Tolumonas auensis DSM 9187: one gene and its partner. The protein of the gene in region 2 interacts with the protein of the main gene of each other region in a pairwise test. Links are inferred from orthologs where the notes say so. Each region holds a gene or a part of one and is shown on either strand. Other genes may lie near its edges.

Evidence for each region. The genes of interacting proteins can lie anywhere in the genome.
Region 1: the proteins of TOLA_RS02690 (region 2) and mtgA interact in binary tests that used the Escherichia coli proteins (3 or more experiments, as listed by UniProt). The link is inferred for Tolumonas auensis DSM 9187 from one-to-one orthologs.

What each region holds. Positions count from the first base shown.
Region 1 is NC_012691.1:1,169,835-1,172,775, forward strand. It holds mtgA (monofunctional biosynthetic peptidoglycan transglycosylase), read left to right. Parts: upstream 1-1,072; coding sequence 1,073-1,810; downstream 1,811-2,941. Other genes in the region: thiH (2-iminoacetate synthase ThiH), read left to right, coding at 1-382; TOLA_RS05530 (STAS domain-containing protein), read left to right, coding at 619-999; tig (trigger factor), read left to right, coding at 1,995-2,941. UniProt on the Escherichia coli protein: Peptidoglycan polymerase that catalyzes glycan chain elongation from lipid-linked precursors. May play a role in peptidoglycan assembly during cell division in collaboration with other cell division proteins.
Region 2 is NC_012691.1:584,036-587,690, forward strand. What follows is about bases 1-2,991. They hold TOLA_RS02690 (peptidoglycan glycosyltransferase FtsI), read left to right. Parts: upstream 1-611; coding sequence 612-2,372; downstream 2,373-2,991. Other genes in these bases: rsmH (16S rRNA (cytosine(1402)-N(4))-methyltransferase RsmH), read left to right, coding at 1-301; ftsL (cell division protein FtsL), read left to right, coding at 304-615; murE (UDP-N-acetylmuramoyl-L-alanyl-D-glutamate--2,6-diaminopimelate ligase), read left to right, coding at 2,380-2,991. Also shown: more of murE, read left to right, coding at 2,992-3,655. UniProt on the Escherichia coli protein: Essential cell division protein that catalyzes cross-linking of the peptidoglycan cell wall at the division septum. Required for localization of FtsN.

The DNA.
Region 1 (2,941 bases), 590 kb from region 2 along the record:
GAGCCGTTACTCGATCTCGTTCCCGCGTTTACGTCCGTGTACCGGTGGCTTCCAACCGGAAAACCCGATGAGCGATCGTCAGTTGTTACAACTGATTTGTGCTTACCGGTTATTCGATCCGGAAGTGGAATTATCGCTTTCCACCCGAGAGGGGCCGGAGTTCCGTGATTTCCTGATGCAGGTCGGAATAACCACCATGAGTGCGGGCTCTAAAACACAGCCGGGAGGCTATGCCGAAGATCATCCGGAACTGGAACAATTTGCAGTCAGTGATGAACGCAGTCCGGTTCAGGTCGCTTCCGTTATTCAGAAGCAGGGGATGGAAGTGATCTGGCAGGAATCCAGTCCGCAGCATTGGCATAACCATCAGATTTCTCAGTAAAATATTATAAATTGACTGCAAAATGCGAAAAAACCTGAGGGTTTCTTTGCATTTTGCATTTTTTTGTACTGGATATCGGTTTGATTAATGTTTTCTGGTTTTTATTTTATTTAAAATCAATATGTTATGATATTTATCTGAAGTAATGGAAATGTTGGCACTATATCTGTATTCATCCTGAACGAAAGAGATCACTTTCATCACCCGTGATTGGCTTAAACTATTCCGGAGTTCAAGTGCCTGTCATTACTTACACAATGAATCGTACGCTGGTGCTGACGATCGACGGCGAATTAAATAATGCTACGGTTGAAGAGATTCAGCCGATTATTGATTTGTTGATCCGGAAACATACTGATGTTTTAGTGGACATGAGTTCAGCCAGTTTTATCGATTCTGCCGGTATTAATGCCCTGATTTATCTGTATAAACAACTGCAGGCTAATGGCCGGCGTATGCGTTTGATTTGTAAACAGGGGCAACCGCGGGATTTACTTTCTATCCTGCATATCGACCGGACAATTACCTGTTACCCCTGCATTCGTGATTTTCTGGCGGATATTTCCGCAGAACAAGCTGCAGCAGGCTCTTCGTCATATGCGTCGCTGACTATTTAAAGTTCAGTGTATGCTCGCCAGTTATTTCTGTTTTAGTTAAACTACCCACACTGGAATCACCTGATCTCTCCTTATGCTGCTGGCTGCCTGTCGTAATCTCCTGAGTTTTGATGACCTGTCATGGACAAAATGGCTGAAGAAGCTGCTGCTCATTGGGCTGGTCTGGTTCTGCGTCCTGCATTTAAGCATTTTTCTGCGCATTGTCAGCTACATCTGGTATGACCCGTCATCCACCTCATTTATGGAAGAACAACTGGCGACGTTGCAGCTGGAGGATTCGGATATAAAGAAAAAACATGAGTGGGTTCCATACACATCAATATCCAAATCATTAAAGCGGTCGCTGATTGCTGCTGAAGATGCCAAGTTTCTCGATCATGATGGTTTTGACTGGGACGGTATTGAAAATGCCTGGGAAAAGAATCTGGCAAAAGGGAAAATTGTTGCTGGTGGATCAACTATCAGTCAGCAACTGGCTAAAAATCTGTTTCTGAGTTCGGACAAAACACCGTGGCGTAAATTAGATGAAGCGTTAATCACGGTGATGCTGGAAACCATTCTGGATAAACAACGGATATATGAGATATACCTGAATGTTATTGAATGGGGCGAGGGGATTTACGGCGCGGAAGCTGCTGCCCAATACTACTTTGGTACATCAGCAAAACGGCTAAGTGCCTATCAGTCGGCCTATCTCGCGGCGATGGTGACCAATCCACGGTACTATCAGACGCATCGGCGGTCTGCCCATTTGTCACATAAAACCCGCGTGATCCTTAAAAGAATGCGTCAATCGGATATTCCTGACTGATTTAGTTTGACATGGTTAGAAAAAACGCCAGGTTATGCATACCTCCCTCGACTCGTTGAATCTCCACCGCTATAATGGCGCGTCATTTTGTAACCGTCGCAATTTGCGCATTTTATTTAGTGGTGGTTAACCGACCACCAACAATAGCAACAGCACCAGGTGCTGAGTTTTACGAGGTAATGCAATGCAAGTTTCTGTAGAGACGACCCAAGGTCTGGAACGCCGTCTTACCATCACTGTACCAGCTGACAAGATCGAAAAAGAGTATAACAGCCGTTTGAATCAGGTTGCGAAAACCCGTCGCATTGATGGTTTCCGTCCTGGTAAAGCACCAAAAGCGCTGATTCAGAAAATGTACGGTGAATCCATTGTAGCTGATGTAGCTGATGCAGTTATGCAGCGTCATTTTGTTGAAGCACTGGTTGCTGAAAAACTGAACCCTGTTGGCGCGCCAACACTGGAACCAAACCAACTGGTTCCTGGTTCTGATTTCACTTTCACTGTGTCTTTCGAAGTGTACCCTGAATTCAAGGTACAGAACCTGGACGCAATCAAAGTAGAAAAACCAGTTGCTACCGTTTCTGACGCTGACCTGGACAAAATGCTGACTACTCTGCGTAAACAGCACGCTTCCTGGGTTGATGCTGACGAAGCAGCTGCAAACGATCTGCGCGTGAACATGGACTTTGTTGGTTCTGTTGACGGCGAAGAGTTCGAAGGCGGTAAAGCTGAAGGTTTCGCTCTGGTTCTGGGCGCTGGCCGCATGATCCCTGGTTTTGAAGCCGGTATCCTGGGCAAAAAAGCCGGTGAGTCTTTCGATATCGAAGTAACCTTCCCTGAAGATTACCACGCTGAAAACCTGAAAGGTAAAGCAGCTAAATTCGCTATCAAACTGAACAAAGTTGAAAAGCAGGATCTGCCAGAGCTGGATGCTGAATTCATCAAACGTTTCGGCGTAGAAGATGGTTCTGTTGAAAGCCTGAAAGCTGAAATCCGTAAAAACATGGAACGCGAACTGACCCAGGCGCTGAAAGGCCAGGTTAAAGAGCAGATCCTGTCCGGCCTGCTGGAACAGAATCTGATCGACGTACCAAAAGCGGCTGTAACCCGTGAAGTTGAAGCGCTGCGTCA
Region 2 (3,655 bases):
CCAAGAGCTGAAAGAGATCGAAGAAACCCTGAAAGCCTCATTATCGGTTCTGGCTCCCGGCGGACGTCTGGCGGTGATCAGCTTCCATTCACTGGAAGATCGTATTGTTAAGCAATTTATCCGTCAGCAGGAAAAAGGCATTCAGCCACCCAGAGGTTTACCGATCACTGAAGATCAAATCCGTAAAACGCAGACCTTGCATTCAGTAGGTAAAGCGATCAAGCCAGCAGACAGTGAAGTTTCTGATAACGTTCGCTCACGCAGTTCTGTACTGCGTGTGGCTGAGCGTCTGGGAGGCTGAGCATGGAGCGCCGGCTTAATCTTGCCCTTCTGATCATGCTGGATCTGAAGCGGCATCTTTTTCAGGGCATTCTGGGATTAGCGATTCTGGGTTCCGCGCTCACTACCATAGTGGTGACTGACGATACCCGCTCGGTGACGGCCGAGTTGAACAAGGTTCAGAGTAAGAGTGATGATTTGGAAGTTGAATGGCGACATCTGGTTTTAGAACAAAATGCGCTGGCGGAACATTCGCGCGTTTCGGACATTGCCAGGGTCAAACTGGCAATGACTCGGCCTAAACCTTTAGAAGAAAAGATGGTTAGCCTGCCATGAGAACAAATACAAAGAAAAACAACAAGAAACATGATTCCGCAGTGGCTCCGTGGCGTTTCATGCTGCTGCTCGGATTCATTCTGGTTGGTTTTACCGGCTTGGTTGCCCGCACAGCCTGGATCCAGATTATTCAGCCTGATCGCTTGCGTCAGGAAGGCGATATGCGTTCGCTGCGGACAACGGCAGATCCTTCTGATCGCGGCATGGTAACTGATCGCAATGGTGAGCAACTGGCGGTATCGGTGCCAGTGCAGGCAGTCTGGGCAGATCCGAAAGAGATCCATGCGGCGGATGGTCTGAAAAATACCGCAGCCTGGATGGCGCTGGCCGATGTGCTGGGGCTGGATATGCGGAAACTGACCTCCAGTGTGGCCGATCCTAAGCGCCGGTTTGTTTATCTGCAGCGTCAGATCACCCCGGCAGTTGCCGATTACATTGTGAAATTAAAACTTCCTGGTGTGCATCTGCGCCGCGAAACCCGCCGTTATTATCCGAGTGGTGAAATCAGTGCACATCTGGTTGGCAATACCAACATTGATGGTTCAGGCATTGAAGGGGTTGAACGCGCATTCAATGACTGGCTGAGCTCGACGCCGTCTGAATACAAGATCCGCAAAGATCGGCAGGGGCGGGTGATCGAGAATATCGGGATCGTTAAAGAAGGCAAAAAAGCCAATGATCTGGTACTCAGTATTGATCAGCGTCTGCAATCTATAGCCTATCGCTCACTGAAGTATGCGACTGAAGTCAATAAGGCAACTTCCGGTTCACTGGTGCTGATGGATGTGGTGACCGGCGAAGTGCTGGCAATGGTAAATACACCCTCTTACAACCCGAATAACCGTGAACAATACCAGAGCTTCCGGGCGCGGAACCGTGCCGTAACAGATACCTATGAACCGGGCTCGACGGTGAAGCCTATCGTTGCCATGAGCGCACTGGAACATGGCGTGACGAGCTGGAAAGAGGTACTGGATACCCGTCCGTTCTCTATCGGCGGCAAGGTGGTTACTGACAGTCACCGGATGGCTTCCGGCGGATTATTTGACATTCTCAAGTATTCATCAAATATCGGCATGGCACATCTGGCGTTGCGTATGCAACCGCAATGGATCACCAGCAAGTTTGAGGAGTTTGGTCTCGGACAGGATTCCGGAACCGGCTTAATGGGTGAAAGCTCAGGCATGATCCCGCTACGCAGCCGCTGGTCAAAAATTGAACTTGCCACACTGGGCTTCGGTTATGGGTTGCGTGTAACACCACTGCAGTTAACCGCAGCGTATGCCGCGTTAGCCAATAAAGGTATCCGTAAACCAGTATCTGTTCTGAAAGTATCACAATCACCAAAAGGTGAACGTATTATTGATCCTTTAATTGCAGAGCAAGTCATTCATGCATTAGAAAGTGTGGTTGAGGAAGGTGGTACCGGCGGCAAAGCGGCTGTTCCCGGATATCGTATTGCAGGCAAAACCGGTACAGCTAAAGTAGCGACTGCCGGTGGTTACGGGAAGGATTATGTCGGTACGTTTGTCGGATTTGCACCGGTCAGTAACCCACGTTTTGCTATGGTCGTGATTATTAACGAGCCGCATGGTACTTCATACTATGGCGGTTCGGTTGCCGGCCCGACTTTTGCGGAAGTAATGAGCAGTGCATTGCAACTGTATAATGTACCGCCTGATGCACCACAGGAACCAAAAGAAGAACTGAATACGGCTCAACGTAGCGAGGTGAAGAAAAGTGCCACTCGCTCTTAAGCAACTGATGGCGGGTCTGAATATTCAGGCACCTGAGATTGCACTGTGTGATATGCAGTTAGATACCCGGCTATTACAGCCGGGCTCATTGTTTCTGGCGCTGAAAGGCCATGCAACCGATGGCCGTATGTTTATGCAGCAGGCGGAACAAAAAGGCGCAGCTGCAATATTGTTTGATAACAGCGACGGTTTTGTACCATCGGAACTGAGTATTCCCTGTATCCCTGTGCCGGCGCTGGCGGAAAAGGTCAGTGAACTGGCCGGACTGTTCTATGACTCTCCGGCACAAAAGCTGGATCTGGTCGGGGTTACCGGTACAAATGGCAAAAGTACCTGTACCCAGCTGATTGCTAACTGGACAGAATTATTCGGGCAGCGTGGTGGTGTACTGGGGACGCTGGGCAATGGTTTGTTTGGTCAATTGCATGCAACAGAAAACACCACGGGCAGTGCGATCTCCATTCAGCAGGAGTTAGCCCGGTTTGTTGCTGAAAAAGTTGATGTTGCCGCGATGGAAGTCTCTTCTCATGGTCTGGTTCAGCACCGTGTGTCGGCGCTGCAGTTTGCTGCGGCAGTATTTACCAATCTGAGCCGCGATCATCTCGATTATCATCACACCATGCAGGCATATGCTGAAGCTAAGCGCCTGATATTTAAACAGACAACCCCAGAATGCTGCATTCTGAACGCTGATGATGCTACTGCACGTGAATGGTTGCTGCAGATGCCGCAAGCTGTGGTGTATGGCATTGATCAGCAACTGCCGGAACATCCGGGACCATTTGTTTACGCGACCGATGTAAAATATCACCCGCAGGGTATTACTATCAGCATTCACTCTTCATGGGGGGATGGTGTATTATCTGCGCCCCTTCTCGGGAAGTTTAATGTATCTAATTTGCTGGCGGCGTTAGCGGTAATGTTGGTTTTGCAGTACGACTTTGAAACGCTGTGTCAGACGGCTTCGCGCCTGCAGCCAGTTACTGGTCGCATGGAGTGTTTTGGGAATCAGGATCAGCCACTGGTTGTGGTTGATTATGCGCATACGCCAGATGGTCTGGAAAAAGCCTTACAGGCAGCCAGACAGCATTGTCATGGTCATCTGTTCTGCCTGTTTGGCTGTGGCGGAGACCGTGATCGGGGCAAACGACCTCAAATGGCGGCAATAGCTGAACAATGGGCAGATACCCTGATCCTGACTGATGATAATCCTCGTACTGAAGATCCTGCAGCCATTATTGCAGATATGTGTGCCGGTTTGCAGAAACCGGAACAGGCACATA